Regions from separate parts of the Ectopseudomonas oleovorans genome, predicted to be linked through region 1. Evidence: riboswitches for the same ligand, from Rfam matches in the RefSeq annotation. Region 1 holds a riboswitch; each other region holds the start of a gene.
What was found. A riboswitch is a leader RNA that binds a small molecule or an ion and turns the genes downstream of it on or off. The one in region 1 is predicted to bind cobalamin.
Positions count from the first base shown of each region.

Region 2: linked by a shared signal. The riboswitch ahead of N5J71_RS13585 (TonB-dependent receptor plug domain-containing protein) and the one ahead of cobO (cob(I)yrinic acid a,c-diamide adenosyltransferase) in region 1 are both predicted to bind cobalamin.
Region 3: linked by a shared signal. The riboswitch ahead of cobG (precorrin-3B synthase) and the one ahead of cobO (cob(I)yrinic acid a,c-diamide adenosyltransferase) in region 1 are both predicted to bind cobalamin.

Region 1 is NZ_JAOCLK010000012.1:63,329-73,745, reverse strand. Features, by position in the region: gene N5J71_RS08725 (putative quinol monooxygenase) at 530-832, shown strand; partial or broken gene N5J71_RS08720 (IS5 family transposase) at 1,185-1,755, opposite strand; tRNA gene N5J71_RS08715 (tRNA-Pro) at 2,261-2,337, opposite strand; gene N5J71_RS08710 (YgdI/YgdR family lipoprotein) at 2,467-2,688, opposite strand; gene mobA (molybdenum cofactor guanylyltransferase MobA) at 2,775-3,365, opposite strand; gene moaB (molybdenum cofactor biosynthesis protein B) at 3,434-3,973, shown strand; gene N5J71_RS08695 (molybdopterin molybdotransferase MoeA) at 3,970-5,184, shown strand; gene N5J71_RS08690 (C40 family peptidase) at 5,336-5,968, shown strand; gene N5J71_RS08685 (NlpC/P60 family protein) at 6,054-6,578, shown strand; gene N5J71_RS08680 (hypothetical protein) at 6,589-6,909, shown strand; cobalamin riboswitch at 6,949-7,084, shown strand; gene cobO (cob(I)yrinic acid a,c-diamide adenosyltransferase) at 7,520-8,131, shown strand; gene N5J71_RS08670 (cobyrinic acid a,c-diamide synthase CobB) at 8,131-9,423, shown strand; gene bluB (5,6-dimethylbenzimidazole synthase) at 9,420-10,073, shown strand; gene cbiB (adenosylcobinamide-phosphate synthase CbiB) at 10,077-10,417, shown strand, end outside.
Region 2 is NZ_JAOCLK010000024.1:29,101-39,517, forward strand. Features, by position in the region: gene N5J71_RS13550 (TAXI family TRAP transporter solute-binding subunit) at 1-203, opposite strand, end outside; gene N5J71_RS13555 (sigma-54-dependent transcriptional regulator) at 829-2,169, opposite strand; gene N5J71_RS13560 (sensor histidine kinase) at 2,402-4,153, opposite strand; gene cfaB (C17 cyclopropane fatty acid synthase CfaB) at 4,194-5,378, opposite strand; gene N5J71_RS13570 (FecCD family ABC transporter permease) at 5,463-6,470, opposite strand; gene N5J71_RS13575 (ABC transporter substrate-binding protein) at 6,467-7,495, opposite strand; gene N5J71_RS13580 (ABC transporter ATP-binding protein) at 7,495-8,265, opposite strand; gene N5J71_RS13585 (TonB-dependent receptor plug domain-containing protein) at 8,265-8,843, opposite strand; cobalamin riboswitch at 8,955-9,148, opposite strand; gene N5J71_RS13590 ((2Fe-2S) ferredoxin domain-containing protein) at 9,251-9,949, opposite strand; gene N5J71_RS13595 (cobalt-precorrin-6A reductase) at 10,314-10,417, opposite strand, start outside.
Region 3 is NZ_JAOCLK010000024.1:39,829-50,245, forward strand. Features, by position in the region: gene N5J71_RS13595 (cobalt-precorrin-6A reductase) at 1-305, opposite strand, end outside; gene cbiE (precorrin-6y C5,15-methyltransferase (decarboxylating) subunit CbiE) at 302-1,504, opposite strand; cobalamin riboswitch at 1,685-2,009, shown strand; gene cobG (precorrin-3B synthase) at 2,103-3,416, shown strand; gene N5J71_RS13610 (precorrin-8X methylmutase) at 3,409-4,035, shown strand; gene N5J71_RS13615 (precorrin-2 C(20)-methyltransferase) at 4,035-4,775, shown strand; gene cobJ (precorrin-3B C(17)-methyltransferase) at 4,899-6,548, shown strand; partial or broken gene N5J71_RS22645 (AraC family ligand binding domain-containing protein) at 6,949-7,206, shown strand; gene N5J71_RS13625 (LysE family translocator) at 7,163-7,849, shown strand; gene N5J71_RS13630 (GlxA family transcriptional regulator) at 7,931-8,911, opposite strand; gene N5J71_RS13635 (LysE family translocator) at 9,006-9,617, shown strand; gene N5J71_RS13640 (flavin reductase family protein) at 9,630-10,199, opposite strand; gene N5J71_RS13645 (SDR family oxidoreductase) at 10,283-10,417, opposite strand, start outside.

The sequences.
Region 1 (10,417 bases):
ACCATGACGTCGTCGCACGATGCCCATCAAGCAGGCCACTCTCTGCAAGCAAGAAACTACCGGAGCAGGCGGCACCAAGGTGCGCGCCAGTGGTGGACCACTGCTGCAGCGCGGCGACCGCATCGGGCACGTCGGGGCGTGTGAGCCGAGCCGAGAGCGTGTCAGGCATTTTGTCACCAAACGCGGGCACGAGCACGACGTCTGGTTCCGGTACGCCACGCGCAGTGACCACGGGGACCGTCAAGCCTTGCGCAGTTCGGATGCGACGCCGCACGCCCACCAGCGTGAGCTCTATGTGCGCGGGAGCCTGTGGCAGCGAGCCCGACATCGCATTGGCCAAGCCCACTGTGTCAGTGAGCGCCGCAAGCCCCAGATCAAACACGCCATCACAAACAAGGATGTGGAGTTTCATGGCAATAATGATATCAATGTTGTCATTATTGCCTATAGAGATGTCTGTCATGAAGACTTAGGCTGCTGTCTCGTCGATCCCTTCACCCATTTTTCCATTTACCCCAAGGATTACAGCATGACCAAGCTCGCCCTGTTTGTTCGCCTCGAAGCTAAACCAGGCCAAGAGGCTGCGCTTGCCGACTTCCTGGCCAGTGCGCTGCCGCTCGCCAACGCCGAGTCCGGCACCACTGCCTGGTTCGCATTGAAGTTTGGCCCTTCGACGTTCGGTGTGTTCGATGCCTTTGCCGATGAGGCAGGTCGCCAGGCACATCTGAACGGCCAGATCGCCGCGGCCTTGATGGCCAACGCCGCGACCTTGCTCAGTTCTCCGCCCAATATCGAGAAGGTCGAACTGCTTGCAGCCAAACTGCCTGCATGACAACCCGGCCTTGACCAAATCAGCTCACTCTGCAGGATGGGGGGCACGGCCCTACGCAGCGCCCCCCCCCTTCGATTGCAGTTACCCAGGGAGCTGCCTTCCACAGCGATTGGGGGGCAATATTGCAGCCAGAACTTCCAAGCTGCGTCAGCAAGCAGGGGTAACATCAGTGCTGGCTGAGATGTTCCGATTCGTCGGGTATTTATCGAGAAGTACCGACTGTTTGCAACGTGTCGTTACCGAGAGCCTCTGGGCGAGCCAGATTTCCGGCCCATTGAAAGTCCGCAGTCCGCAAGCGCGGATCCATCAAGCGGTTTGTTGGAAAATCAACGACCTAGGGTCTGTTGCCGTTTCACATAGGTAACCAGAGAAAGACACAGGCCATGGCCACGACGCTTTCGAATTTCTCTTGAGTTTGTCGAACCGAGATGCCACTGCCCGGTAGTGCTTTAGCCGGGCGAAGGCGTTCTCCACCAAGTGCCGGTTGCGGTAAAGACCTCTGTCCAGATCCGCGTTGCCTTTCACGGAGTTACGCTTTCTCGGGATCACGGCCTTGGCCCCTTGTTGCTCAACCTGCTGCCGAACTCTCTCGCTGTCATAGCCCTTGTCCGCGACAATGGTTTCTGCCTCCGGGAGCTTGGCAATCAATGCGGGAGCCTGGGTGCAATCATTGATTTGCCCCCGTAATTTCAAATTCGATGGGCAGTCCATGAGCATCAACTGCCAGGTGAATCTTGCTGGTATTGCCAGCTCGACTTTTTCCTATGGCCTCATCGTTGCCACTGGCAGCGCCTGCACTGTGTTGGTGGGCCTTGGCATAGCTGCCATCAATGAACACCCATTCCATTGTTGTAGATGGCCTTGCGCAGCAGAATTTCCCGCAGCTTCGACCAATGCTCATCACTGAGCAATAATCGGGGCATTGTAAACTCGTATCGATGATGGATCAGAGCTTCAGCGGTACGAGTTTTCTCTTACTTATCAGTTGGTTAGTGAAAAAAACGGCAACAGCCCCTAACGATCGGGCAGCATACCAACGGGCATACCAAATCGGTAGAGATAGCTAGGGTCTGTTGCCGTTTCGACGCGAGCCGCGTTGCTGCGCCAAATTGCGCCACGCGAGGCGCGGGATGCAGGTAATGGTCGTTCCCTTGCCAAATCCCGCAACGACGCATGGCGCAATTTGCCGCGCAACCCGAAGGGACGGGCCAGTTTTTGCGTGGTACGTCGTTACTCGACGGCTCATTTGGGCGACCAAACTTCGCGTCTCGCGCCTAGCCCACGCAAAAACTGGCTCCGTTGCGGCCGTGCGCGAAACGGCAACAGACCCTAGGGATGGCATGAGACAAGCAGAAACAGAAAGCCCGGCGCTAGAGGCCGGGCTTTCTGGGGTTCCGAGGCATGTAGGAACATGTAGGAACAAGGGATTGGTCGGAGAGACAGGATTCGAACCTGCGACCTTCTCGTCCCGAACGAGACGCGCTACCAAGCTGCGCTACACTCCGAATGAGCCGTATTCTACCGAAAAACTTTTACTGCACAAGGGGTTAGCCTGAAAAAATCAGCAGGCCGATATCCCTTTCTGCTGCCGGGGCGAGCCCCGCTGTCCTTCAGCGGTGGCTCGGGCTCTCGCCTCAGAGTTCCTTGACGGTCTGCACCTGATCCTTGTTGATCGTGGCGCGCTTGCCGTCGAGTTGCTCGAATTCGTAGAAGCCGGATTCTTCATCGAACTGGGGTTTGTCTACCGTCTGTATTTCACGCCCGTCATTCAGGGTGATCACCGACGGCGTGGAACAGCCGGCCAGCACAGTGAAGCCGATTGCCATCAGCAGGGCGGGGATTATCCGTTTGGTCATGGTGTGTCTCCTTGGGTGCTAAAGAGGTGCTATACCCTCGCTCAGACGTGAAACTGTCGTATGAGTTCCGCGCAGGGCTTCTCGCTTCAGCAAGGCGATATGCCGTTCGCGAGCGTTTCCGGTGTGTTCAGGTTGGCCAGGCGGGCATCTTCCAGCGTGCAGTCGACGGCGATGGGGGCTAGGTTGTCGAACCAGCGTTGCGGGCTGCGTTCACCGGATTGCCAGGCGTGTTCCAGATCGTCTCTGAGCCCCGTGGGCAACAGGCAGAACAGTGGCTGCCAGTAGTTGCCCTGGCGGATCACCACCGGCCGGCTCCCCGCGTGGGCAAGCAGTGACTCGATCAGTGCACGGTCCACCAGGGGGGCGTCACAGGGCAGCACCAGCATGTGCTCGTGGCGTGCCGCGGCCATGCCTGCGCGGATACCCGCCAGTGGCCCCTGAAAGTCCTGATCATGATCTGCGACCAGTTGGTCGGCATAAGGCGCATAGCGCTCGGTGTTGCGGTTGCAGGAGATGATCAGGTCGTCGCTCAAGGGTCTGGTCAGGTCATGCAGCCAGGCGATCAGTGGGCGGCCGCGCCAGTCCAGCAAGCCCTTGTCACGGCCACCCATGCGCTGGCCTCGGCCGCCGGAAAGCAGCAGCACCGAGCAGGGGGGTAGTGGGTTGGATACGGGCATGCGGGCGGTCTCCGAAGACAGGCTGTGTGATATAACAGCGCCCATTCTCTCCCAATTGGATGCCTGCCATGAACCATAAGGCCGATGCGGTTTTCGTGCCGCTGAACATTGCCGTGCTGACCGTCAGCGACACGCGCACGCTGGAGACCGACACCTCGGGTCAACTGCTGGTCGACCGCCTGACCGCCGCTGGCCACCAGTTGGCCGCTCGCGTTCTGCTCAAGGATGATCTGTACAAGATCCGCGCCCAGGTAGCGACCTGGATCGCCGAGGATCAGGTACAGGTCGTGGTGATCACCGGCGGTACCGGTTTCACCGGGCGTGACAGCACGCCGGAAGCGGTCACCTGCCTGCTGGACAAGCAGGTTGATGGTTTCGGTGAGCTGTTCCGGCAGATCTCCGTGGCCGATATCGGCACGTCCACCATCCAGTCGCGTGCGCTGGCCGGTCTGGCCAACAGCACCCTGGTGTGCTGCCTGCCGGGTTCGACCAACGCCTGCCGCACTGCCTGGGACGGCATCCTCGGTGAGCAACTGGATGCGCGCCATCGTCCCTGCAACTTCGTGCCGCATCTGAAGCAGGTGGGCGCCTGCGAGACGCACGGATGAGTGGTTGCGATCATCCCGGACTGTTGCCTATGGAGGCGGCGCTGGAGCGCCTGCTGGCTTTGGCAGAGGCGGCGCCCATCGAGCAGAACGAGCTGGTTGCTCTGGCCGAGGCCGATGGACGGGTGCTGGCCGAGCCACTGATTGCGGCGCTGGATTTGCCGCCATGGGCCAACAGCGCCATGGACGGTTATGCGCTGCGCCTGGCTGATTGGAGCGGCCAGCCTCTGCCGGTCAGTCAGCGTATTCAGGCCGGGACTGCGCCTGTGTCGCTGGAGCCGGGTACCTGTGCGCGCATCTTCACCGGTGCGCCGCTGCCGGCAGGTGCCGATACCGTCGAAATGCAGGAGAACGTCGAGCTGGATGAGGCGGGGCGGGTGCATTTCCGTGAGCCACTGAAAATTGGCCAGAACGTTCGAGCTCAAGGTCAGGAAACCCGCGTCGGCGAAGGTGTGTTGCCAGCCGGTACGCGCCTGGGGCCTATCGAGCTAGGGTTGGCGGCGTCTTTGGGGGCGGCGCAGCTTTCGGTGCGCCGGCGTCTGCGCGTTGCGGTGCTGTCTACTGGCGACGAACTGGTAGAGCCGGGTCAGGCGCTTGGCCCGGGGCAGATCTACAACAGCAATCGGCGTCTGCTGATTGCCTGGTTGCAGCGGCTGGGCTGCAGCGTTGTGGATGCGGGCATCTTGCCCGATGATCTGCAGCGTACCCGCGAAGCGCTGGGGGCCTTGGGCGAGGTCGATCTGATTCTCTCCACGGGTGGCGTTTCGGTGGGGGAGGCGGATTTTCTCGGCATAGCCCTGCGCGAGGCGGGCGAACTGGCGCTGTGGAAATTGGCGATCAAGCCAGGTAAACCGCTGACCTTCGGCCACTATCAGGGCGTTCCGGTAATAGGTTTGCCGGGCAACCCGGCCTCGACACTGGTCACCTTCGGACTGCTGGCGCGTCCTTACATGTTGCGTCGTCTTGGGGTGCAGCGGGTCGAACCACTGGGCTTCGCGGTGCCGGCAGGTTTTACCTGGGCTAAGCCGGGTATGCGCCGTGAGTACCTGCGCGCGCGTCTGGAGCATGGGCGCGTGGTGCCCTATGCCAATCAGAGTTCCGGCGTTTTGCGCAGCGCCGCCTGGGCCGAAGGGCTGGCCGAGGTCATGGAAGGCAGTACGCTGGCCGAGGGAGATATGCTGCGTTTCATTCCGCTCAGCGAGATTCTCGGCTAGGTTTCCGAGTCGCCCGACCATGCAGATGGTTGGGCGCTTTAGATGAAATGGCGAGACCACTGAGTCACAATTCTGTCGATAGAATTTGCAAATTAGCGTTATAGAAGGCATAGTCGCGGACTTGTTAAATTCACTCGACACGGTCGTGCCCATGCTAAAACGCTTCGCACCCCTCGTGCCTATTGCACTCACAGTCTTTCTCGCTGCCTGTGCCGGCCATGCGCCGCAGACGCAACCGCAGCAACCGATCAGCGATGCAGCAGTCGAACCTGTGACTCGCCTGATGATCGAGCAGGATGAACCTGCCGATGATGAGATCAACGCGCTGATCGACGATCAACCCTATGAAATGCCGCAACTGGCCGACAGCCTGCTCGATCTCGGGCGTTCGCTGATCGGTACCCGTTATCGCTACGGCGGTAGCTCGGTACAGTCAGGTTTTGATTGCAGCGGTTTTATCGGCTACCTGTTCCGCGAGGAAGTCGGCCTGGAACTGCCGCGTTCCACGCGTGAGCTGATCAACCTCGATGCGCCGAAGGTGGCGCGCGCCGATCTGGAACCGGGTGATCTGATCCTGTTCAATGATCGTGGTCGTGGTCGCGTCAGTCATGCCGGCATCTACCTGGGTGATGATCAGTTCATCCACTCCAGCAGCAGCCGCAGCGGTGGTGTGCGCATCGATAGCCTGGATGACAGTTACTGGAATCGCAGCTACCTGCAAGCCAAGCGCGTACTGGCGCTGGCGCCAGTGGACGATCAAGTCGCAGCCAGGCGTCATCCCTGATGTTTCACGGCGTAACCCCAGGGTTGCGCCGTTCGTCGTGTCTCGGGCAGAGTAGGGCGCATTCAGGCTCAGGATCGCCTCGCTTATGCCCGTCACGACCCGTGTCGCTGTAATTTCTCTTGTTCTGCTACTGAGTGCCTGTAGCAGTCGCGCCCCTTCTCCTCAGCCTGCCTACACGCCGCCAATTGCTTCTTCGTCCTATCAGGGCGGTGCCGAAGATGTGCTGTTTCGCGCGCTTGGCCTGGTTGGAACACCCTATCGCTACGGTGGTAATACACCGGATGGCGGTTTCGACTGCAGTGGCCTGATCGGCTATGTCTATCGTGATGCCGCTGGCATCAGCCTGCCGCGTTCTACTCGTGAGCTGAGTGCGATGCGTACGCCAGATGTTCGTCGTGACGCCCTGCAAAGTGGTGATCTGGTGTTCTTCGCCACCAATGGCGGGCGCGCTGTCAGTCATGCCGGTATCTATGTGGGGGATGGGCGTTTCGTGCATGCGCCGTCCAGTGGTGGCACGGTTCGTCTGGACAGCCTCGATAACGTCTACTGGCAGCGTGTCTATCTCGACGCCAAGCGTGTTATCACTCCAGAGCTTGCTCGCAACCCCTGAGCTTTCGTTTATGGCCGACCCCATTCGCCTGCCGCCTCAACCTGAGGCCTGCGAGTTTTGTGCACGGCCTGTGGCCTTGACCCGCCATCACCTGATTCCCAAGTCACTACACGACAAGGCTTACGTACAGAGGCGGTATCCTCGTCAGGAACGAATTACCGCCACGCTGTGGCTCTGCCGTGCTTGTCATAACCAGATCCACCGGCTGTTCAGTGAAAAGGAGCTGGCGCTGACCTTCAACAGTCGCGAGGCCTTGTTGGGAGATGAGCGCCTGCGTACCTTCGTCGAGTGGCTGGCGAACAAACCGCCAGGTTTCACACCCAGGCATTGAGTGGCGTTGGCGTTGACGCGCAGGGCTGCCAGCCTCTACCCTGCGCGCCTTGCTTCAGGTGCCCCGAGTCGCTGTGAGTGGCGGCCAAGGGGTGAAACAGGGAAGCCGGTTCCAATGCCGGCGCTGCCCCCGCAACGGTAGGTGAGTCAAACGCTGCTTAAGCAGACCGTGTGAAAACGTAGCGAGCGAAGGTCAGGCAAGGCAAAAACAGGCGAAAAATGGTCGGAGTCGCGCTCGACTTTACGAGCTGTAAATGAGCATTTTGATCGGACTCGCGCACGAGACTGTTTTTAACGCCGCATGGCCGAGCGCAGTAGTTTTCACGCAGTCTGCAAAGCCACTGTGCTATGCACGGGAAGGCGCGGCGTCGAACCCATGGTTCGCTCACAAGCCCGGAGACCGGCCTGTCGCAGTTTCACGGCATCGCGGAGGGCGCTGTCCGGCTAACGCTCCGGTTTGACCGGGGTGTTCGTGTTTTTTCGTCTTCCGCTCGCCTGACCAGCCATTGGCGCCTGGATGAGTGCGTGCGGATCATCGCGATTCTTCCTCATTGCCGTTCGTACTGTTCGATGAACAGGCGGCGCGGGTGCCTGACGTACAGGAGCACAGCATGAGCGAATCGACCGACCGCGATGCCCGCCACAAGGCGCGCATGCAACGCAAGAAAGCCCTGATCGACGAAAAGATCGCCCAGGCCCAGGATGAATACGGCCTGCTGCTGGTGCACAGCGGCAATGGCAAGGGCAAGAGCAGCAGCGCCTTCGGCATGGTCGCGCGCGCCCTGGGTCATGGCATCAAGGTCGGCGTGGTGCAGTTCATCAAGGGTGCGGCCAGCACCGGTGAAGAAACCTTCTTCCGCCGTTTTCCCGAGGAAGTCAGCTATCACGTGATGGGCGAAGGCTTCACCTGGGAAACCCAGGATCGCCAGCGTGATATCGCCAAGGCTCAGCAAGCCTGGGCGGTGGCCCAGCGCCTGCTCAGTGATGAGTCGGTCGGCCTGGTGCTGCTGGACGAGCTGAACATAGCCCTCAAGCATGGCTACCTCGAACTGGACGCGGTGCTGGCCGATATCGAAGCCCGGCCGCTGTTGCAGCATGTGGTGGTGACCGGGCGCGGCGCCTTGCCTGGGATGATCGAGGCGGCTGACACCGTCACCGACATGAGCATGGTCAAGCACGCATTCAAGTCCGGGGTAAAAGCACAGAAGGGCATCGAATTCTGATGACCACACGTCACTGTCCGGCACTATTGATCGCCGCACCAGCTTCCGGTCAGGGTAAGACCACCGTCACCGCCGCGCTGGCGCGCCTGCATACGCGTCAGGGGCGGCGGGTTCGGGTGTTCAAATGCGGCCCGGACTTTCTCGATCCGATGATCCACGCCCGCGCCAGTGGCGCGCCGGTGTATCAGCTCGATCTGGCCATGGTCGGTGAGGCGGAAAGTCGCCGACTGCTGTGGCAGGCCGCCGGCGAGGCGGACCTGATCCTGATCGAAGGGGTGATGGGCCTGTTCGACGGCAAACCCTCGGCGGCCGATCTGGCACGCCACTTTGGCGTGCCGGTGCTGGGGGTGATCGACGGTGCGGCGATGGCGCAGACCTTCGGCGCCCTGGCCCACGGGCTTGCCACCTTCCAGCCTAACTTGCCCTTTGCCGGGGTGCTCGGTAACCGCGTTGCCAGCACGCGCCACGGCGATATCCTGCGTGATGCGCTGCCAGCGAGCATTCGCTGGTTTGGCGCCTTGCCGCGTAGCGCCGCGGTGGAGTTGCCCAGCCGCCATCTGGGGCTGGTGCAGGCCGGCGAGTTGGCCGATCTGGATGCACGCCTGGACGCCGCGGCCGATGCGCTGGCGGCCAGTGCCAACGTCGACCTGCCGCCTGCGGTGAGCTTCGCCGCGCCGCAGTTCGATGAGCTGGCGCCGCTGTTGGCTGGGGTACGCATCGGCGTGGCGCGCGACGCGGCGTTCGCCTTTCTCTATCAGGCCAATCTCGATCTGTTGCAGGCGCTCGGCGCTGAGCTGCATTACTTCTCACCGCTCGCTGATCGTGAGCTGCCGCAGGTGGACAGCCTTTATCTGCCGGGCGGTTATCCGGAGCTGTACCTGGCCGAGCTGGAGGGCAACCAGCCCATGGCCGCGGCGATTCGTGCTCATCACCAGGCCGGCAAACCCTTGCTCGCCGAATGTGGCGGCATGCTCTATCTGCTTGATGAACTGCGCGACAAGCAAGGTGCCAGCGGGCGCATGCTCGGCCTGCTGGCGGGCAGCGCCGCCTTGCAGCCACGGCTGACCGCCCTGGCCTTGCAGCAGGTGACGCTGCCCGAAGGCGAGCTACGTGGCCACAGTTACCATCACTCGCGGCTGGAAAGTCCCTTGCAGCCTCTGGCGCTCGGTCGCTGCCCGAACGGCAAGCCGGTGGCTGAGGCGGTTTATCGCCTGAGGCGACTCACGGCCAGCTATATCCACTTCTACCTGCCGTCCAACCCGGAGGCGGCCGCCGCGCTGTTACGTCCATGAGCGAGCATGCCTTCAGCCATGAGGAGCGCGCGGCGGTGTATCGCGCCATCGCCGAGCGCCGCGATATGCGTCATTTCAGCGGCGGCGAGGTGCCAGCCGAGGTCCTGGCGCGGCTGCTCGAAGCCGCCCACCACGCGCCGAGCGTTGGCCTTATGCAGCCTTGGCGCTTTGTGCGCGTCAGTGACCCGCAACTGCGTGAGTCCATTCATGAGCTGGTGGAGGCCGAGCGGGTGCGCACTGCCGAGGCCCTCGGCGAGCGCAGTGACGAGTTCATGCGGCTGAAGGTCGAAGGTATTCGCGACTGCGCCGAGCTACTGGCGGTGGCGCTGATGGAGGGCCGCGACGCGCATGTCTTTGGACGACGCACCCTGCCGGAAATGGATATGGCCTCGGTGGCCTGCGCCATTCAGAATCTGTGGCTGGCTGCGCGTGCCGAAGGGCTCGGGCTCGGTTGGGTATCGTTGTTCGACCCCGAAGCGGTGGCCGCATTGTTGGGCATGCCGGCCGGTAGCAAGCCGGTAGCGCTGCTGTGCCTGGGGCCGGTTCAGGCCTTTTACGAAAAGCCGATGCTGGTGGAGGAGGGTTGGGCCACGCCCCGACCGCTATCGGAGTTGTTGTTCGAGAATCGATGGGGATCATCTGGTGAGTGAACGATGAGCCTGGCGCTGATCACCTGCGTCGGCGTGGCGCTGGACGCCGTGCTGGGCGAGCCCAGGCGCGCGCATCCGCTGGTCGCCTTCGGTCGCCTGGCAGGGCGCCTGGAGCAGCGCTTCAACCCGGCCGGTGGCGGCTGGCGCAGCCATGGCGTAACGGCCTGGTGCCTGGCGGTGCTGCCGCTGACCCTGCTTACCTGGCTGTTGGTGCACCTGACCTCGCTTGGCTGGGCGGTGGAGATCTTCGCTCTGTACTTCGCCCTTGGCCTGCGCAGCCTGTACGAGCATGCGCAGCCGGTGGCCCGCGCGCTGCGTCTGGGTGATCTGCGGCTTGCGCGTGA
Region 2 (10,417 bases), on a different contig from region 1:
GACGCCTTGGTCGCCTGGACCGAGGTCTTGGAGCCTTCGATGCCATTGCTGTACAGCTGCGAAAGGGCCACGCCAATCGGGTAGTACACACCGCTGGTACCGCCGGTGAGCACGTTGATGAAAGTCGGGGCAGCGAGCACTGCGGTGCTGGCAGTGATGGCCGCGGCAGCGGCGAACAGGCTGATTTTCTTGGTCAGTCGCATGGAAGTATCTCCGTCGTTGTTATTGGCTATATGCAGAGTTTCACTCTAGACGACGCCGCACAGGCGACGTCGACGTTGCGCGATCAGCAGCGCAGGGCACAGCGTCGGACAAGAGCCGCAGCGGGCGCGGTAGGAAGGCGGCCCATGCACGGCAGCGAATGCGGCATGGCGCGAGGGGCATGGCAGTTCATGGGCTGACCTCTTGTCGTTTTTATGGTCGCCGCGTCAGCAAGATGCTGCACGGCTGTGACTGTCATAGCAGATGCCGTGCCAGGGCCTAAAACGCCCGAGATAGAGGGGTTTTATATAGAGACCGATGGGTCATTGAGCGGGAAATCGCCTACATCCGTGACAGGGTCGGCAAAATTCCGCTTATCACGTCACGCGCCCTGTAGGAGCCGCGCCTCGCGGCGAATTGCAGCCATCCCGAAATAAAAGCTTCGCCCCGGGGCGGGGCTCCCACAGCTCAAGGGAAACCGTCATGCCCGCGCAGGCGGGCACCCAGAATCTACAAATCACCAGGGTTCCCGACTTCGCAGGAGTGACGATAGGTGGTCTTTTCAGAACATCCCAAGGTGAGCAGCCCGCCCAAGATCGCCGGCAAGCCGGCTCCTACAGCGCGTGCTCATTCTTCGCCGCCAGGCAGGTATTCACCACGCGCCAGGCCATGGCGCTGCATCTTCTCGTTGAGGGTGCGGCGCGGCAGCTGCAGCATTTCCATCACCGCGGCGATGTTGCCCTGGCACTGCAGCAAGGCGTTGTGCAGGCACTGCGCCTCGAAGGCTTCCATCTGCTGCGCCAGCGCCTGGCCGGCAAAGCGCTCGGCCGGCGGCGGGCTGGACAGGCCGAGAGCATGGCGCTCGGCGGCGTTGATCAGCTCACGGACGTTGCCCGGCCAGTCATGGCCGAGCAACCGAGCAAGTTCGCTCGGCGCCAGTGGCGGCGCTTCGCGCCCATGACGCAGCGCCGCCTCATAGGCGAAATGTTCGAACAGCAGCGGAATGTCCTCGCGGCGCTCGCGCAGCGGCGGAATATGCAGGGTGGCGACGTTCAGGCGGTACACCAGGTCCTCGCGGAAACGCCCGGCCTTGACCTCGTCGAGCAGATCCGGCTTGGCCGCACTGATCACTCGCAGATCGACCTGGATGCTCTTGTTCGAGCCGAGGCGTTCCAGGGTCTTTTCCTGCAGCACGCGCAGCAGTTTGACCTGTTGCGCCAGCGGCAGACTCTCCACCTCGTCGAGAAACAGGGTACCGCCATCGGCATGCTCGATACGGCCGATGCGCCGCGCCTGGGCGCCGGTGAAGGCGCCGCTCTCGTGACCGAACAGCTCGCTTTCGAAGATGGTCTCGGGAATCGCCGCGCAGTTGAGCGCGGCAAAGGCCTTGCGCGCGCGCGCGCTGAAGTCGTGCAGGCAGCGCGCGACGCGCTCCTTGCCGCTGCCGGTCTCCCCCCGGATCAGGACGTTGACCGAAGTACCGGCCAATTCGAGGATCTGCCGGCGCAGGTTTTCCATGGGCCGCGAAATGCCGATCAACTGACTTTCGATGCGGCCCTTGTCGGCCACCTGCTGGCGTAGCTGGCGGTTCTCGCAGACCAGGCGGCGCTTGTCCAAGGCACGCCGTACGCTGTCGAGCAGGCGCTCGGGGGTGAAGGGTTTTTCGATGAAGTCATAGGCGCCCTGGCGCAGTGCCTGCACCGCCATGGGCACGTCGCCATGGCCAGTAACGAGGATCACCGGCAGGTCGCTGTCGATCTGCAGCAGCTTGTCGAGCAGTTGCAGGCCATCAGTGCCGGGCATGCGCACATCGCTGACGACGATGCCGGGGAAGTCGCGGTCGACCAAAGCCAAGGCTTCGGCCGCACTGGCGCAGGTACGTACGTCGCAACCGGACAGCTCCAGCCACTGCTGTACCGCCTCGCGAATCGCCGCTTCGTCGTCGACCACTATGACCTGAGCGCTCATGGCACCTCCTCTTGAGAACGGCGGGCAGTGTAGCCCGACGAATACGATCCGGGGGAGCGACCGGTGCGCACCGCGCACACTACGATCAGGCAGCGCCGCGCAGCGAGCACCAACCCACCCCAGGCCCACCGATATGCCCCGTGTAGGAGCCGGCTTGCCGGCGATAGGCCTTTGTGGCGCGGAGCATCGCCCGCAAGCGGGCTCCTACAAGGCCTACGCGCAGCAATCCGGGTTACGGCGCAGCGGGCAAACGCAAGGTAAACACTGCACCCAGCTCGCCGTTGTGCGCCTCCAGCGTGCCGCCGAGATCGCGCACGATACCGTAGGACACCGCCAGCCCGAGCCCCAGCCCCTGCCCCACCGGCTTGGTGGTGAAGAAGGGTTCGAACACGCGACCGAGGGTTTCCTCGGCAATGCCGCCGCCACTGTCCTCGACGCTGAGCAGGCAGCCATCGTCTTCGCGGGCGATGCGCACCAGGAGGATGCGCGTCTCGCTCTCGGCCATGGCATCGAGGGCGTTGTGCAGCAGGTTGAGAATCACCTGTTCGATACGGATGGCATCGCCAAGCACTTCGGCCTCGTCGTCGATCTGCGTACGCAGCTCCACCTGCTCGCTGCGCATGCGCGGCGCCAACAGCTGCAGGGCCTGCTCCAGCACATCACCGAGGCACAGGCGCTCGCTGAGGCCGGCCGGGGTCTTGCGGGCAAAGGTCTTGAGGTGGCCGGTCAGCGCCGCCATGCGCTGCAGCAGGCCATCGATACGCTGCAGACCATCGCGCACCGCTTCCGGCCGACCACTGTCGAGCAGCAGGCGCAGGCTGCCGAGCTGCATCTGCAGGGCGGTCAGCGGCTGGTTGATCTCGTGCGCCAGCGCCGCCGACATCTGCCCCAGCGCGGCCATCTTGGCGGCATGCACCAGGCCTTCCTGGGCCTGGCGCAGCTCGGCGGTGCGCAGGGCCACCTCGCGCTCCAGGCGCTCGCGGATGCCGGCCTGCAAACGCTGGTTCTTGCGCCGCTGGAAGAGGAACAACAGCAGGAAGGCGAAGGTCATCCATACCCCGGCAGCAGCCAGGCGATAGCTGAGGCGAGCATCGGCCAGGTTTCCGGGATCGCTGAGCAGATGCAGCGTCCAGCCTTCATCGGGCAACGTCATCCGCTGCCAGAGGTAATCGCGCGCCCCATCGGGGCCGTCCATACGCGTCCAGGCCGTCTCGTCGTCGATGTAGCGATGAACCCGGCTGGGTAAGGGCTTGAGCGCCTGCTCGGCGTATTTGCGCACGTCGATCAGCTCGGCGCGCGCCTGGTCGTCCAGGGCCTGCAAGGTACGGAAACGCCAGGCCGGACGATTGCTGAGGATCGCCACCTGGTGACTGTCGGCCACCAGCAGCACGCCGGGCTGGTCAACCCATTCGCGCTGCAATTCCTCCAGCTCCAGCTTGACCACCAACACACCGATCAAGCTGCCATCCTCGTCGCGTACGACATGGGACAGGAAGTAACCGGGTATGCCGGTGGTCACACCGACAGCGAAGTAACGGGCACCACCTTCGCGCAGCGCATTCTGGAAATAGGGACGGAAGGCGTAGTTATTGCCGACGAAGCTGCTCCAGTCGCGCCAGTTGCTGGCCACTAGGGTTTCGCCCTGGGCATCTAGCAAGTACAGGACCGTGGAGCCAGCGGCGGCGTTGAGGCGCTCCAGGCGCTGGTTCAGGGCCAGCCGTAACTGGCGATCATGTGGCGCGCGCAGCAGGCTGCGGATGTCGCTGTCCAGCGCCAGCACCTCGGGCACCGAGCTGAAGCGTTCGACCAGGGTGCGAATGGATTGGGCATAAAGCTGCAACTGCCCGCGCGCCTCGACGCTGCGCTCGTCCCAGGCGCGCTGCTCGGCATAACGCCCGCCCAGCCACAGGCTCACCAGCAAGCCGGCGGCAATCACCAGAACGGTGAGCAGTACGCGGTAACGATGCTGTTGCGGCAAGGGCATAGGCGGCTCGCGGGATCAATACGAGCCGCATGTTACTCCATCACGAATACAGGTCAGCACGGGTCCACGGCAGATCATGACCGCCGTCATCGCGCGGCTTCACCGCCAGGATCTGATGCAGGTTCATCCAGCCATGCTGGAAGCCATAGGCGCAGCCAGCCAGGTACAAACGCCAGATGCGCAGCGACTTTTCCGGCACCCACTGCGCGGCGGCTTGCAACTGTCGCTCCAGACCCTGGCTCCACAACTGCAGGGTGCGCGCGTAGTGCAGACGCAGGCTCTCGACATCGACGATCTCCAGCCCGGCCTCGCTAATCGCCTTGCTGATGGTCACCAAGTGCGGCAGCTCACCTTGCGGGAACACGTAGCGGTCGATGAACTCACCGGCGCCACGACCGACCGGACGGCCGTCGGTGAAGCGCGAGGTGATGCCATGGTTCATCACCAGACCGCCGGCCTTGACCGCGCCGAACAGACGCTGGCAGTACAGCGGTAGATTGGCGTGGCCGACGTGCTCGAACATGCCGACGCTGACCACCTTGTCGAAGCGGCCGTCCTGCGGCAGGTCACGGTAATCCAGCAGCTCCAGGGTCACGCGCCCTTCCAGGCCTTCCTCGGCCACGCGCTGCAGGCCCAGCTCCAGCTGCGCCTGGCTGAGGGTGATGCCGTAGACCTCGACGTCGAACTCGCGCGCGGCAAAACGCGCCAGGCCGCCCCAGCCGCAACCGACGTCGAGCAGCCTGTCACCCGGCTGCAGGCGCAGCTTGCGACACAGGTGGCGCAGCTTGGCCTGCTGGGCCTGGTTCAGGTCTTCCTGGCCGGTTTCGAAGTAGGCGCAGGAGTAGACCATGTCGCGGTCCAGCCACAGGCGGTAGAACTCGTTGGACAGGTCGTAGTGGTAGCTGATGGCCTCGGCGTCGCTGCGTTTGTCGTGGGCGGCGTATGGCTCAGCTGGTGTGGATTCATCCCCGAGCAGCGCCGTGCTCAGCGCATCGCCAACCTCGATGGCCTCCTCGATGGGGCCTTCCAGATCCACCCGTCCCTCGACATAGGCAGCGCCCAATGCATCCAGGCTGGGATGGGCCAATTGCGTGACCAGCGAGGGATCCTTCACCACCAGCGTCACCCTGGGTTTGGGCCCAAGGTCGATCTGCTTGCCGTCCCATAACTTCAGGCGCAGCGGTAGTCGTAGATCACGAAGTGCGGTGGGCAGTTGCGCGAGCATGGGCATCCCTCCTGGCCAGGAGTCTGTGTTATGGAGACTAGCTTAGATGACCTTTGCGCCCTTGCAGCAGTTCGATCCTGGCGACTAGCGGCGCCTGAGCAGGGCTACGAAGAACGCTCCGCCAATGGCGGCGGTGACGATGCCGATGGGCAGATCCTGCGGCGCCAGCCAGGTGCGCGCGGCGACATCGACCCAGACCAGGAACAGCGCCCCCAGCAGCGCCGCCACCGGCAGCACGCGACGGTGCTCGGCGCCGACCAGAAAGCGCGCCACGTGCGGCAGCATCAGCCCGACGAAACCGATGGCGCCGGACAGCGATACCAGCACGCCGGTGAGCAGCGAGGCCACCACGAATACCAGCAGGCGCACCCGCCGTGGCTCCAGGCCCAGGCTCACCGCGCTCTGCTCGCCGGCCATCAGCGCGTTCAACGCGCGGCCCAGGCCGAGCAGCACGACCAGCGCCAACAACAGGCACAGCGCCGGCAGCCAGAGCAGCTCCCAGCGCGCCAGACCGAGGCCGCCGAGCATCCAGAACAGCACCGAGCTGGCCGCATGCGGGTTGCCCAGGTACAGCAACAGGTTGCTCGCCGCCATCATCACGAACGACACCGCCACTCCGGCCAGCAGCAGGCGCTCGCTGTGCAGCCGACCACCGCGACTGGCAATCGCCAGCACCAGCAGCATGCTCGCCATGGCGCCGACGAAGGCCGCCAGCGGCAGGCTGAGCATCCCGGCAAACTCGCCCAGGTAAAGCACCACGAGCACCGCACCGAAGGCTGCGCCAGAGCTGACGCCAAGCAGGTGCGGGTCGGCCAGCGGGTTGCGCGTTACCGCCTGCAGCGCCGTACCCACCAGCGCCAACCCGGCGCCCACCAGCGCGCCGAGCAGCACCCGTGGCGCGCGCAGTTGCCAGACGATACTGTCCTGGCCGACGCTCACCGCCACTGCGGGCTCGATGCCGAACAGCTGCCGAGCGAGTATTGCCAGCACGCGCTCCAGCGGCACCTGAGCCGCGCCGAAGACCAGCGACAGCGCACAGGACAGCGCCAGCAATACCGCCAGGCCGAGCAGCAGCAAGCGAAAACGCGTCACTGCGCGAAGGCCTCGGGATGCAGCGCGGCAGCCAGGGTTTCGATGGCGGCGACGTTGTCCAGGCTCGGTGTGACGGCGAGATAGGAGAGCACCACGAAGCGCTGCTGGCGAATCGCCGTGACGCCCTGCAGCGCCGGGTGCTGCAGGAGAAAATCGCGCTTCTGCGCCGCCGTGCGTTCGCCATAATCGACGATCAGAATCAGCTCCGGGTCCTGCTCGACCACGGCCTCCCAGCCCACCTGCATCCAGTTGGCCGCTACGCCGTCCATCACGTTGCGCCCACCAGCCGCGGCGATCAGCGACTGCGGCATACCCAAACGGCCGGCACTGAAGGGCAGGTCCTCGCCGCTGTCGTAGACGAACACCCGCGGTCGCGTCGGTTGCTCACCGAGCTGCGCACTTACCGCCGCTACCCGCGCCTGCATGCCCTGTACCAGGGTCTCGGCACGATCCTCGACGGCGAAGATGCGGCCGAGGTTGCGCAGGTCGTTGTAAACATCGTCCAGGCTGGCGACGCGGCCAGGCGTGACGTGCGCGCAGGACTCGCTCAGCTCGTACACCGGAATGCCGAAGCGCGCCAGGCTGGCCGGGGTGACCTCGCCGCCGATGCGCATCCCGTAGTTCCAGCCGGCGAAGAAGAAGTCGGCGTCGGCATCGAGCAGATTCTCCAGCGACGGATAGCGTGCGGCCAGTTCGGGCAGCCCATCGAGCTGCGCCTGCATGGCCGGCTCGACGGTCTTCCAGCCGCTGATGCCGCTGTAGCCGACCATGCGCTGCCTGAGGCCAAGATCCAGGAGCATGGCGGTCAGGGTGATGTCGTGGCTGACCGCCCGCTGCGGCGGCTGCTCGATGGTCACCTGACGGTCGCAACTGGTGACGGTGACGGCCCAGGCGGGGCTGGCCAACGCCAGCAGGATCGCGCCAATGAGAGTAGGAGCGAGCTTTGCTCGCGAAGCTTCTGTCGTTCCCCAAGGTTCGCGAGCAGAGCTCGCTCCTACAGATGCAACCGTGCGTAAACGCTTCATCAAACGATCCAGGTAATACGCGGATGACCCGCCAGTGGATGGGTATCGACCAGCGCCTGCAGGCCGAACACCTGCTGCAGCAACTCGGCAGTGAGCACCTCAGCGGGTGTACCGACGGCCACCAGGCGTCCCTTATCCAGCACGCAGAGGCGGTCGCAGAAGGCCGCCGCCAGGTTGAGGTCGTGGAAGCTGGCCAGGGTCGCCAGGCCCAGCGCCTTGATCTGCCGCAGCAGTTCCAGCTGGTAACGCGGGTCAAGGTGGTTGGTCGGCTCGTCGAGGATCAACAACTGCGGCTGCTGTACCAAGGCGCGGGCCAACAGCGCGCGTTGTTTCTCGCCACCGGACAGTCGCGCGAACGGCTGTTGCGCCAGGCCGCCGAGGCCAACGCGTGCCAGCGCCTCGTCGATCAGACGGCGATCCTCGGCATCGTCGCCATCGAACAAGCCCTTGTGCGGCGTGCGCCCCATGGCCGCCACCTCCTCCACACGCAGGCCGAAGTCCTGCGGAAATTCCTGCAGCACCACGGCCACGCGCTGCGCACTCCAGCGCGGCGGGCGTTGCCACAGCGCCTCGCCGCCCAGCTCGACGCTGCCGCTGCACGGCCGCTGGAAGCGATAGGCGCAGCGCAGCAGGCTGGTCTTGCCGCTGCCGTTGGGGCCGATCAGCCCCAGCAGCTCGCCGTCACCAACGTCCAGGTCGATGCCGTCGAGCAGCGGACGCTGGCCATCGGGCGACCAGGCCAGCGCCTGAATACGCAAACGCGGAGTCATCAGAAGCTGTAATCCGCGGTGACGAAGAACGAACGCGGCGCCCCCAGATACCACTGCTCGCCGTCGCTGCTGGCGCTGGTGGCGTACTGGCGGTCGAACAGGTTGTTCAGTTCCAGGCCCAGGCGCACGTCCGGCAATGCCTGCCAGGCGACGTTGGCGTCGACCAGCTGGAAGGTCATGGTGCCGGCGCCGACGTACTGACGGGTGCCATCGTACAGCTGCATGGTCGCCGCATGGCCAGTGAAACCGCGCGCCGACAGCGCGGTGCCGCCATTGCCGGGCGAGCCGATGCTGCTGATACCCGGCGTGCGCGTCACAGCATCCTGCACGCTGCGGTTGTTGCGTTCGCGCACCTCCGCGCCGCTGAGGCTGGTGGTGCTGGCCGGTGTTTGCAGCGCCGACAGCTCCAGGCGCGAGCCGGACGTAGTATGCGTATGCAGATCGCTCTCGCCTTCCTCGACAACGTGCGCCTGGACGGTGACGTCAGGCAGATCGACTGGTGAGGCGCTGGCCATGGCTGAAGCAGCCAATAGCAACGCGAACGATGCACAGGTTTGGAACAGGGGATAGCGCGCCATATTGCTTCCATCGCAAAGAGAAAAGGCACGGCAATCCGATGGAAATGCGCAACAGCAGACAGGGGCACGGGGCGCCCTACTGGAGTCAACGCCCGCCCACCGCGGGTTGCCAGACACAAACGACTCCAGGCCGGTCTCCGGGCTTGCGAGGGTCATGAACGCATCGCCTTCCCATGCGCGGGGCGCACAGTGGCGTATCGATGCGGTCGCTCGCTTACCGTTGCGGGGGCAGCGTCGGACTTCAACCGACTTCCCGTTTCACCTCACGCGCGGCGGCGTGAGACACCTGAAGCGGGGCGGATATGACCACCCACACCCGCTCAAGTCAAGGCGCGGGGGCAATTGCGGGAGGCGCTTTAGCGGCGACTGCTCGTAGCCTGGATTGGCCGCAGGCGTAATCCGAGTTGCTAATTGTTGCCCTGCTCATCGATGCGCAACTCCGGCAACGCCCTACCCGCCACCAGGCGCTCATCGACTAGACGGATCACCGCCGCCTCGTCCTTGATGCCGTACCACTCGCCCTGTGGATAAAGGCTCGCGGTCGGGCCCAGGTCACAGGGAAACTGGCACTGGCTGCGGGTGATATGCACACCGCCCTCGCACTCCAGCTTGCCAGCGCTCTTGAGCCGCTGGCGCAGGGTTTTCCACAGGCCCAGCGCGCCCTTGCGCGTGCAGCGCGGGCCATTGCACAGCAGCAGGCGTTGGGCGTGTGGCGGGATCTGCGACCAGGCGTGGTGCGCAGGCACGGGCGGCACGTCACTGCAGGGCAGATGCGCCTGACGATGCGCCAGCAGTGCGCCCAGGCCATCGAGCCAGGCATCTTCCATGGCGCTGCAAACCACGAATACCTCGCTCCCGTTACCGCGTTCGGCGATGCACTCGCGCAGCCAGTCGCGGTGCGCGGCATCGGCGCGTGGCTCCAGATCGACCACCAGCAACGGGCGTGGCGCCTCGATGATGGCCTGCCAGAAGCCGTCCTGTTCCGTGTCATGCAGATGCGCCTCACCCAGCAGCGTTTCGGTACGCTGTTGCAGACGCTCGGACGATGCACCGCGCCCCAGGCCGGGGCCGATGAACAGGATGCGCGCGTAAGGGGCTTGGCTCATGACAGTCTCCAAAAGAGCCGGCAGTCTAGCAGCGCAACGGCAAGCGTAGGGCGGGTGTAACCCGCTAGACCGACATTGGCGGGTTTCACCCGCCCTACAGAAGCAGCGCCTCGCCCCAGGCATCCAACTCAGTGAACTCGCGCCTCACCACTGGCAATGGCATGCGGCGTGGCGACAAGTGTAGGGCGGGTGCAACCCGCCAGACCGGCGGTGGCGGGTTTCACCCGCCCTACAGAAGCAGCGCTTCGCCCCAGCCATCCAACTCAGTGAACTCGCGCCTCACCACTGGCAATGGCATGCGGCGTGGCGACAAGTGTAGGGCGGGTGCAACCCGCCAGACCGGCGGTGGCGGGTTTCACCCGCCCTACAGGGACAGCGCCTCGTACAGAGCGTCCAACTCCGCAAACTCACGCGTCACCAATGGCAATTCGGGGCGACGCAACAGCAGCACTGGCAGACCCAACTCTC
Region 3 (10,417 bases), on a different contig from region 1:
GGCTGCCAGCCAGGGCGACGCAATGCCCAGCACGGCACGTCTGCGATTTCTGCGGCGCGGGCCGCGTTGTGGCTGATCTGCGCAGCGTACGGATGGGTCAAATCCAGCAGCAGCTCGATGCCTTCACTGGCGATAAAGGCAGCCAAACCCTCGGCGCCACCGAAGCCGCCGACGCGCACGCGGCAGGCCAGGTCGTCCGGCACCCGGCCCAGACCTGCCAGGCTGTACACCGTCTCCGGGCCCAGCCGACGCGCCAGACGCAGCGCTTCGGTAGTGCCACCGAGCAGCAGGAGTCGCGCGCTCACGGCTTGCGCACCATCAGCAGGGTAATCGGCAACGCCGCGCGCCAGGTGTCGAAGCCGCCCAGCGGCTGTGCCTGGGCCACGGTCAGACGCAGCAGTTCACCGCCATGCTGTTCACGGAAGGCGACCAGGGCCGCCTCACTCTGGATAGTCACGGCATTGGCCAGCAGACGCCCGCCCGGCTTTAGCGCGGCCCAGCAATCATCGAGGACGCCAGGCACGGTAACGCCACCGCCGATAAAGATCGCATCCGGCGCCGGCAGTCCATCCAGTGCTTCGGGCGCATGTCCAGCGACCAGTTGCAGGCCGGGCACGCCGAGAGCATCGCGGTTGTGGCGGATATGCGCCTGGCGCCCTTCGTTGGCCTCGATGGCGATGGCCCGGCAGGCCGGATGCGCGCGCATCCATTCGATGCCGATGGAGCCGCAACCGGCGCCGACATCCCACAGCAACTCGCCAGGCAGCGGCGCCAGGCGCGCCAGGGTGACCGCGCGCACGTCGCGCTTGGTCAGTTGCCCGTCGTGGCGGTAGGCCTCGTCCGGCAGGCCGCAGGTCGGTGGCAGCAGTTGCGCGCCGGTGTCGACCAGGCACTCCACGGCCAGCAGATTGAGATCGGCACCGCGTGGCAGGTTCCAGCTCGCGGCCAGGCCCTCGATGCGGCACTCGTCAGGCCCGCCAAGGTGCTCCAGCAGAGTCAGGCGGCTGGCGCCGAAACCACGTGCGCACAAGGCTTCGGCGACCTGCGCAGGGGTGTCACCATCGGCGCTCAATACCAGCAGGCGCGTACCGGGATAGAGACGGGCATTGAGCGTGGCGAGCGGCCGGCCGACCAAGGAGACCACCTCAGCCTCCTGCAACGGCCAGCCCAGGCGCGCCGCCGCCAGCGACACCGAAGACGGCGCAGGCAACACCTGCAACTCGTCGACCGGCACCTGGCGCGCCAGGCTGGCACCGACGCCATAGAACATCGGATCACCGCTGGCCAGCACGCACACCGCCTCGCCGCGTCGGGCCAGCAACGGCTGCAGATCGAAGGGGCTGGGCCAGGTTTCCCGCTCGCCCGTGATGCACGGCGGCAACAGCGCCAGCTGGCGCGGCGCACCGACGATGCGCGTGGCCGCCAGCAAGGCGCGACGCGCGGCCTTGCCCAGGCCGGGGTAGCCGTCTTCGCCGATGCCGACCAGGGTCAACCAGGGTTTCATCCAATGTCCTCGCACAGGCCCGACGGAGCGCCTGTCCGCGCTCGGGGCAAAGCGGGCATAATAGCGCCTTCGTCGGTGCCCTTGAGTCGATACGACTCAGTAAAGGGCCTAAGGAAACTCTGAAATAGTCGTTATTCCCGCGCAGGCGGGAATCCAGAATCTCAGTACTACCTGGGCTCCCGCCTTCGCGGGAGTGACGGTAAATGGCCATTTCAGAGTTTCCCCAAGAGGGAACACGGTAAAACCGTGGCTGCCCCCGCAACTGTAAACAGCGAGTCCAACGCAATCGGCCACTGGAAACAGGCCGCTGAAAAACGTAAGCGAGGCAGGCAAGACAAGGCAAAAACGACCGAAAAAACGCAGTTTACGTGTTGTAAATGAGCATTTTGAGGCCGTTTTTAACGCCGTATTGCCAACGCAGATAGTTTTTCAACGGCCTGTACCGGGAAGGCGCAGCGGATCAAGACCTGTCAGCCAGGAGACCTGCCGACGAACGCTGGTCGCGAGTGCCAACATCGGGCGGGGTGTACCGATGCCATGGAGTCCCCTATGGGATTTCGCTGGTTCGGTCGCCGCGTCGTTATCCACAGGTGACCGCTTGCCCACATCCGTCCGCCCTTCCGCCTGCCCCGGCCTGCTGCGCATCGTGCCTGCGCTGGACGGTGGCATCTGCCGCATCAAGCTGCCTGGCGGCGTGCTGCGCAGCACCCAGGCGCGGGCGATTGCCGAGGCAGCGCGGCAGCATGCCAGTGGCGTGCTGGAGCTTACCAACCGCAGCAACCTGCAAATTCGTGGCGTGCTCCCCGGCCAGGAAGCGCCGCTGATCGATGCCCTCCTCGGTGCCGGCCTCGGCCCGCGAGTGGCCGCCGCCGACGACGTGCGCAACCTGATGCTCAGCCCTGCCGCCGGCCTCGACCCGCAAGCGAGGCTGGACGTACGCCCGCTGGCTGGCCAGTTGCTCGACCTGTTGCAGGACACCCCGGCACTACATGCCCTTTCACCCAAGTTCGCCCTGCAACTGGACGGCGGCGAAGCCCTGGCCATGCGCGAACACCCACACGATCTATGGCTGGTCGCCGAGAACGAGCAGCACCTGCTGCTGGGCCTGGCCGGCTGCCCTGTCGAGACGCCGCTGGCGCGCATCGAAGCGACACACGGCGTAGAGCTGGTGCGCCAACTCCTGCAGCTGTTCCTCGAACTGGCGACACCCGAGCAATCGCGCATGCGCCAGTTGCTGCAACAGATCCCAGCCGACGAACTGCTGCAACGTCTGCAAGCACGTCTGGATTTTCCCTTGCAACCGGTGCCGGTCAATTGGCAGCAGAGCGCTCCGCTCGACCACGTCCCGGCTGGTATTTATCCACAGGCGCAGAGCGGCCTGTGTATGGTCGCTGCTGGCGCCCAACTAGGCCGGCTGCACGCCGAGCAACTGTTGACGCTGGCCCAACTGAGCGAGCACCACGGCGATGGAAATTTACGCCTGACGCCCTGGCAGGGCGTGCTGCTGGGCAATGTGCCGGAAGCCGCCAGCGGTGAGCTGCTGGCGGCGCTAGGCGAGCTCGGCCTGCTGACGCATATCGACGAACCGCTGCTCGGCCTGGTCGCCTGCACCGGCGCGGCGGCCTGCGAGCGCGGCCTGGCCGATAGCAAACACCACGCCCTGCACCTGGCGGAGCTGCTGCGCGAAAGCGGCGCCCGCCCGCAGGTGCATCTCAGCGCCTGCCCGCGCAGTTGCGCCAGCGCCCGCGTGCTGCCCTATACCCTGCTGGCCAGCACGCCCGACCACTACCAGCTCTATCAACGCACACCCGAGGCGCCCGGTTTCGGCCGTCTGCTGGCGCCAGCCATGACCATCGACGAAGCCGGCGCCTGGTTCGCCCGCCAACACCCCGCAGGAACCCCCGATGCTTGATTACATCCGCGACGGCCAGGAAATCTACCGCCGCTCCTTCGCCACCATCCGCGCCGAGGCCAACCTCAACGGCATTCCCGCCGACCTGGAAAAACTCGCCGTGCGGGTGATCCATGCCTGCGGCATGGTCGATGTGGTGGAGGACCTGCGCTTCTCCCCCGGTGCTGGCGCCGCTGGCCGCGCCGCCCTGCTAGCCGGCGCGCCGATCCTCTGCGATGCGCGCATGGTCGCCGAGGGCATCACCCGCCCGCGCCTGCCGGCGAACAACCAGGTGATCTGCACCCTGCACGACGCCGGCGTGCCGGAACTGGCCCGCGAGTTGGGCAACACCCGCTCGGCGGTGGCTCTGGAACACTGGCGTGAACATCTGGAAGGCAGCGTGGTGGTGATCGGCAACGCGCCCACGGCGCTGTTCTACCTGCTGGAAATGCTCGACGCCGGCGCGCCGAAGCCGGCACTGATCATCGGCATGCCGGTGGGCTTTATCGGCGCGGCGGAATCCAAGGACGCCCTGGCCGCAGACAGCCGTGGCGTGCCCTACGTGATCGTCCGTGGTCGCCGTGGCGGCAGCGCCATGGCGGTGGCGGCGGTCAACGCCCTCGCCTCGGAGGTGGAATGATGGCCGGTCGTCTGCTCGGTCTCGGCGTCGGCCCTGGCGACCCCGAGCTGCTTACCCTCAAGGCGCTGCGCCTGCTCAAAAGCGCGCCGGTGGTGGCCTATTTCGTGGCCAAGGCCAAGCACAATGCCGGCCATGGCGGTAATGCCTTCAGCATCATTGAGGAACACCTGGACGCCGCCCAACAGCGCCTACCGCTGGTCTACCCGGTGACCACCGAGAAGCTCGCCCCGCCGCTGAGCTACGAGGATGTGATCGCCGACTTCTACGACACCTGCGCGCAGCAGATCGCCCAATTACTGGACGCCGGCCAGGACGTGGCGGTGATCTGCGAAGGCGACCCGTTCTTCTACGGCTCCTACATGTACCTGCACGACCGCCTGGCCGACCGCTACAAGGTGGAGGTGGTGCCCGGCGTCTGCTCCATGCTCGGCTGCGCCTCGGTGCTGGGCACGCCGCTGGTCTACCGCAACCAGAGCTTGAGCGTGCTCTCTGGCGTGCTGCCGGAAGACGAGCTGGAACAGCGCCTGCGCGACGCCGAAGCGGCGGTTGTGATGAAGCTCGGGCGCAACTTCGACAAGGTGCGCCGCGTGCTGCGCAAGCTCGGCCTGGACGACCGCGCCCATTACGTCGAGCGCGCGACCATGGCCAGCCAGAAGATCGTGCCGCTGGACGAGGTGGAGCCGATGGATTCGCCGTACTTTTCCATGATTCTGCTGCCTGGGCAGAAATGGCGGGGGTAATCCCGTAGGGCGGGTGCAACCCGCCTGCAGCGAGCTGGCGGGTTGCACCCGCCCTACCCGTCTCAAGACCGTATACGGATGCACCCCGGGAAACCCATTCCCCGGATTGCAAGGATTTACCGCATGAACATCGTCATCCTCGGCGCCAGCGCGCTGGCCACTGCACAACGTCTCAAGGCGCTTTATCCACAGGCGGAGATCCAAGGCCTGCGCGGGCGTGCCGACGGCGCCGAGCGCCATTACGACGAGTTCGGCGAGCACCTGCGCACCCTGTATCGCGCCGGTCAGCCACTTGTGGTGCTGTGTGCTGCCGGGATCGTGATTCGCAGCCTTGCCGCGCTATTGGCCGAGAAAGGCGCCGAGCCGCCGGTGCTGGCCCTGGCCGAAGACGGCAGCGCCGTGGTGCCGTTGCTCGGCGGCCTGGCCGGGGTCAACCGCCTGGCCCGCGAGATCGCCGCGCACCTGGGTGTGACGCCGGCCATCACCACCAGCGGCGAGCTGCGCTTCGGCACCTGCCTGCTGGAGCCACCGGCCGGCTACGCACTGGCCGACCTGCAGCAGGGCAAGCGTTTCGTCAGCGATCTGCTCGGCGGCGAGACGGTACGCATCGAAGGCCAGGCGCCCTGGCTGGAAGCCGCGCAGTTGCCTGTGGATAACGCTGCAGATCGTGTAATCCACATCACCGCGCAGGCACGCCCGGCGCAGCCGGACGAACTGCTGATCCACCCGCGCAGCGCCGCCGCACTTATCGAACGCCCCGGCGCCGACCTACCGGCTCGCCTGCAGCAGGCGTATAGCGATGCCAACCTGGCGCCGCAAGCGCTGGCCGTTTTGCTCGCGGACAAAGACTGGATGGCCAATGCCGAGCTACACGCTGCTGCAGCCGAGTTGAACCTGCCACTGCGCTTTATTCACAGCACAGCCGAGCTGCCGCCCGAGCACCATGCCGGCGACGGCCTGCGCCTGCTGCTGGGCGAACAACCACTGGATATCGAACGCCTCGGCCAGCGCCGTGGCCGCCTCAGCGTGGTCGGCCTCGGCCCCGGCGCCGCCGAACATATGACGCCCGCCGTGCGCCGTGCCCTCGACGAAGCCGAAGACCTGCTCGGCTACGACACCTACGTGAAAATGGCCGGCCCGCTGCGCGCCGATCAATGCGTGCACCCCAGCGACAACCGCGAGGAGCTGCAGCGCGCCGCCCACGCCTTCGAACTGGCCGCCAGCGGTCGGCGGGTGGTGATGATCTCCTCGGGCGACCCTGGCGTGTTCGCCATGGCCGCTGCCGTAATGGAGGCGCTGGAAAACCCGCAAAGCGAGACCTGGCACAGCATCGAGCTGGAAGTACTGCCGGGCGTTTCCGCCGCCCTGGCTACCGCTGCCAAGGCCGGCGCGCCGCTGGGTCACGACTTCTGCCTGATATCCCTGTCCGACAACCTCAAGCCCTGGGCAGTGATCGAAAAGCGCCTGCAGCATGCCGCCATCGCCGATCTGGCCATGGCCTTCTACAACCCGATCTCCAAGTCCCGCCCCTGGCAACTCGGCCGCGCGCTGGAGTTGCTGCGTCAACACCGCGAACCGCAAACCCTGGTGGTGCTCGGCCGCGATATCGGCCGCCCCGCCGAAGCCCTGCGCAACCTCACCCTCGGCGAGCTGACGCCGGAGATGGTCGACATGCGCACCCTGGTGATCATCGGCTCCAGTCAGACCCGCCGCTTCCCGCGCGCCGATGGCGGCGAGTGGGTCTATACGCCGCGCTGGTATCCCGATCTGTAGGAGCCCGCTTGCGGGCGATCCAGCACCGTCGGACACCTTGATCGCCGGCAAGCCGGCTCCTACGAACGGCGCGTCTGCGCACACCTTACAGACCCACGCACCAAGTGCCGGTATCCCAACCCGTAGGAGCCCGCTTGCGGGCGATACAGCACCGTCGGACACCTTGATCGCCGGCAAGCCGGCTCCTACGAAAAGCGCGTCTGCGCACACCTTACAGACCCACGCACCAAGTGCAGATATCCCGACCCGTAGGAGCCCGCTTGCGGGCGATACAGCACCGTCGGACACCTTGATCGCCGGCAAGCCGGCTCCTACGAAAAGCGCGTCTGCACAAACCTTCTAGCCCTGCGCGTCGGACGCGCTAAGCTCGGGCGTTCACAGCAACGACAGGCAACAGGCGATGAACGCGCAATCATGGGTCGACCTCAAGCAGGATGCCGATACCGGCATCGAGGTGATCCGCGCGCATTTCGAGGGGCACGCCTACGATCCACACTGGCATGACAGCTACCTGATCGGCTTTACCGAGCAGGGTGTGCAGCAGTTTCATTGCCGCCGCGCGCTGTTCAGTAGCGTGCCCGGCCAGACCTTCTTCCTCGAACCCGGCGATATCCATGACGGCCACGCGCCGACGCCGGGTGGCTTCACCTATTCCACGCTCTACCTCGAACCAGCCTGGCTGGCTGGAAAAGGCATTGCCGGGACTGTTCGAGCAGGCACCCGCCGACTGCCTGCCCGGCGTGCGGCGCACCCAGCCGGACGATCCTGGCTTGCTGCCGTGTATTGCCAACGCCCTGCAGGCGCTGCGCGACGGCGAGCCACGCATGGTACGCGACGCCACGCTGGATGCGCTGCTGGAACGTATCTCGCGCAGTCTGCACTGGCGCCAGCGCCTGTCGGGCAACCCACAGATCGCCAGTGTGGCCCTGCGTGCTCGCAATTATCTGCATGCGCACTTTCACCAGAACATCGGCCTCGACGAACTGGCGCGATTCTGCGGCGTCGACCGGCGCCAGGGCTTCGCCCAGGGCGCTGGCCTGCAACTGATCGACCCCAAGACCTGGCTGATGAGCGTCTCGGTCACGGCGATCTTCCTCGACGGCCAGGCCTCGTTCGGCGCGGTGGCGAGCTACGCGACGCTGTTCCTGCTGGTATCGACGCCCTGCCTGCTGGTCTGGGGTGTGCTGGGCGTCGGCGGCGCGCGCCTGTTGCGGCAACCGGCCCGGCTGCTGTTGTTCAACCGCAGCATGGCCCTGTTGCTACTGGCTTCAGTGTGGCTGCCGCCGCTGGCAAGCCTGTAGGAGCGTCGCCCCGGCGCGAAGCGATTGCGGCGATGCCGCGATACCGAGCTTATCCGCAGCATTCGCCGCGGGGCGCGGCTCCTACAACGCGCCGCCCTGACGGCGGAAGGCGCCAGGCGCAACACCGAAGCGCTGGCGGAACAGCTTGCCCAGGTGACTGGCATCGCTGACGCCGATCTCGTCGGCAAGTTGCGCCAGGCTGTGGCTGGAGTTGAGCAGGCGCCAGCGCACATGTTGCAGGCGTAGCTCGTTCCAGTATTCGCGCGCGCTCATGCCCTGGCTGGCGTGGAACAGGCGATCCAGCTGACGCCGGCTGATGCCGACACTGGCCGCCAGCTGCTCGATGCCATCGGCACTGGCCAGGCCGTGGCGCATCAGGGCGATGGCGCGGTCTACATGGCGCTCGCCGCTCGATGTCGTGTGCAACGAGCGCAGCGCGTGCTGGCCGCTGCGCGTTTCGTCCACCAGCATATCGGCCAAGCCCTTGAGCGCCCGTGCCCGGCCGCTGCCCTGAGCCAGCAGTTCCACCGCCAGATCGATGGCTGCGGTGCCGCCGGCGCAGGAAATCCGCGCACCATCAAGGCAATACAGACGCTCGCGAGCCAGGCGCAGCTGCGGAAAGCTGGCACGGAATTCCGCTTCATGGCGCCAGTGCACCGCCACCCGATGACCGTCAAGCAGGCCGCAGGCGGCGAACAGGAAGCTGGCATTGTCGATCGCCACCAGCTTCACCCCAGCGCGGGCTGCGCGACGCAGCAGCTGCTGATAGGTCGGCGCCAGCGCGGCGGTGGCCTGCGCGTTGCGCCCGCCGAACAGCACCAGATAGTCGAAGTCAGCCAGATCGAGTTGCTCGGGTGTAGCCTCGATCCGCAGCGCAGCACCGCTGCTGGACAGCACATGCCCTGGCTGCAGGCCGAGAATCGTCCAGGTGCAGTAACGCTGGCGACTGTAGTCCTCGTCGTCGGCGCTAAAACGCAACTTGTCGAGAAAACCACCAAACGGCAGCAGGGCGAACTCCGGCAAGGGCAACAGGAGAAAACGCAGATCGGGGCTTTCGGCCATGTTATGTCCAGAATCAACCGTTAGATAGCCAGAATCTACCTTATTCAAGTACCTGCCGCTGACTAGACTGGCCGCGCCCAAACAGGAGACCCGCATGGCTCTAGAACTCTGGCTCGTCTACTTCGTCGCCACCCTTGGCCTGGCTCTGACGCCCGGCCCCAACAGCCTTCTGGCGCTGACCCACGGCGGGCTGTACGGCTCGCGCATGGCACTGGCCACCATCCTTGGCGGTGTGGTTGGCTTCAGTACCTTGATCGCACTGGCCATGTTCGGCCTCAGTGCGCTGCTCAAGACCGCGCCCAACGCGCTGCTGGCGCTGAAGTGGATCGGCGGCGCCTACCTGATCTGGCTGGGCGTGCAGCTGTGGCGCTCGCCACCGATGACCCTGACCCTGGCCGACAGCGGTGTGCGCCCCAGCGCCAGCCGGCTGTTTCGCCAAGGCCTGCTGTCGGCGCTGTCGAATCCCAAGGTGATCCTGTTCTACGGCGCCTTTCTACCGCAGTTCGTCGACCCGCAGCGTGGCCTGGCCGTGCAGTTCGTGGTGATGGCAGCGACCTTCGCCGTGGTCGAGTTCCTCGTCGAGCTGCTGCTGGCGTTGCTGGCCTTCCGCGTACGGCCCTGGCTGCAACGCGGCGGCCGCACCTTCAACCGCAGTTGCGGCGTGCTCTTCGTGCTGATCGGTGTAGCGCTACCGCTGGCGCGCTGAGCACGCCCGACATCAGGCCTTGAGCGCCTCGCCAATCGCGTAGTAGTGCCCGCCCGCGACGTGATGCAGGCTGCGCAGGCTCGGGTCGGCCGTTTCGAAATGCCAGCGGCCGTCGCGGAACACGCGCTCGTCCGCCCAGGCCGCGATCACCTCGCCGATGAACAGGTCGTAGGCCTGCTGGTTATGCGGCTCATCGATCAGCCGGCAGACCAGCCAGGCCGAGCAGCCGGCCACCAATGGCACATCGTGGCCTGCCATCTCGAACAACTCCACGCCAGCATGGGCCAGCTTCGCCGGATCATCGGCCAGGCTGGCACTGCCCACCGCCTGGGTCAGTTGCAGCTGAGCCACGGTCGGCACCTGGATGGCGAACAGGCCGCTGCCTTCGATCAGCGCGCGGGTGCGGGTGGCCTTGTCCAGCACCACGGTGAGTTTCGGCGGATCGAAATCCAGGGCGCAGCACCAGGCTGCCGCCATGACGTTATCCACAGCCTGATGACGCGCCGACACCAGCACGGTCGGCCCGTGGTTGAGCAGACGGTAGGCCTTGGCCAGGTCGACGGAATGAATGGACGCGCTCATGCAGACTCCTGAAAGCGAAAAAGGCGCCTGCATGCTGGCTCGGGTGAACCAGCATCGCAAGCGCCTGCAACAGCGGTTATGGATCAGAACTCCTGCGTGGTCGGACGCAGAACGATCTCGTTGATGTCGACGTCAGCCGGCTGCTCGATGGCGTAGGCAATGGCGCGTGCCACCGATTCCGCCGGAATCGCCTGCTTGTAGAAGTCGACGACGAAGTC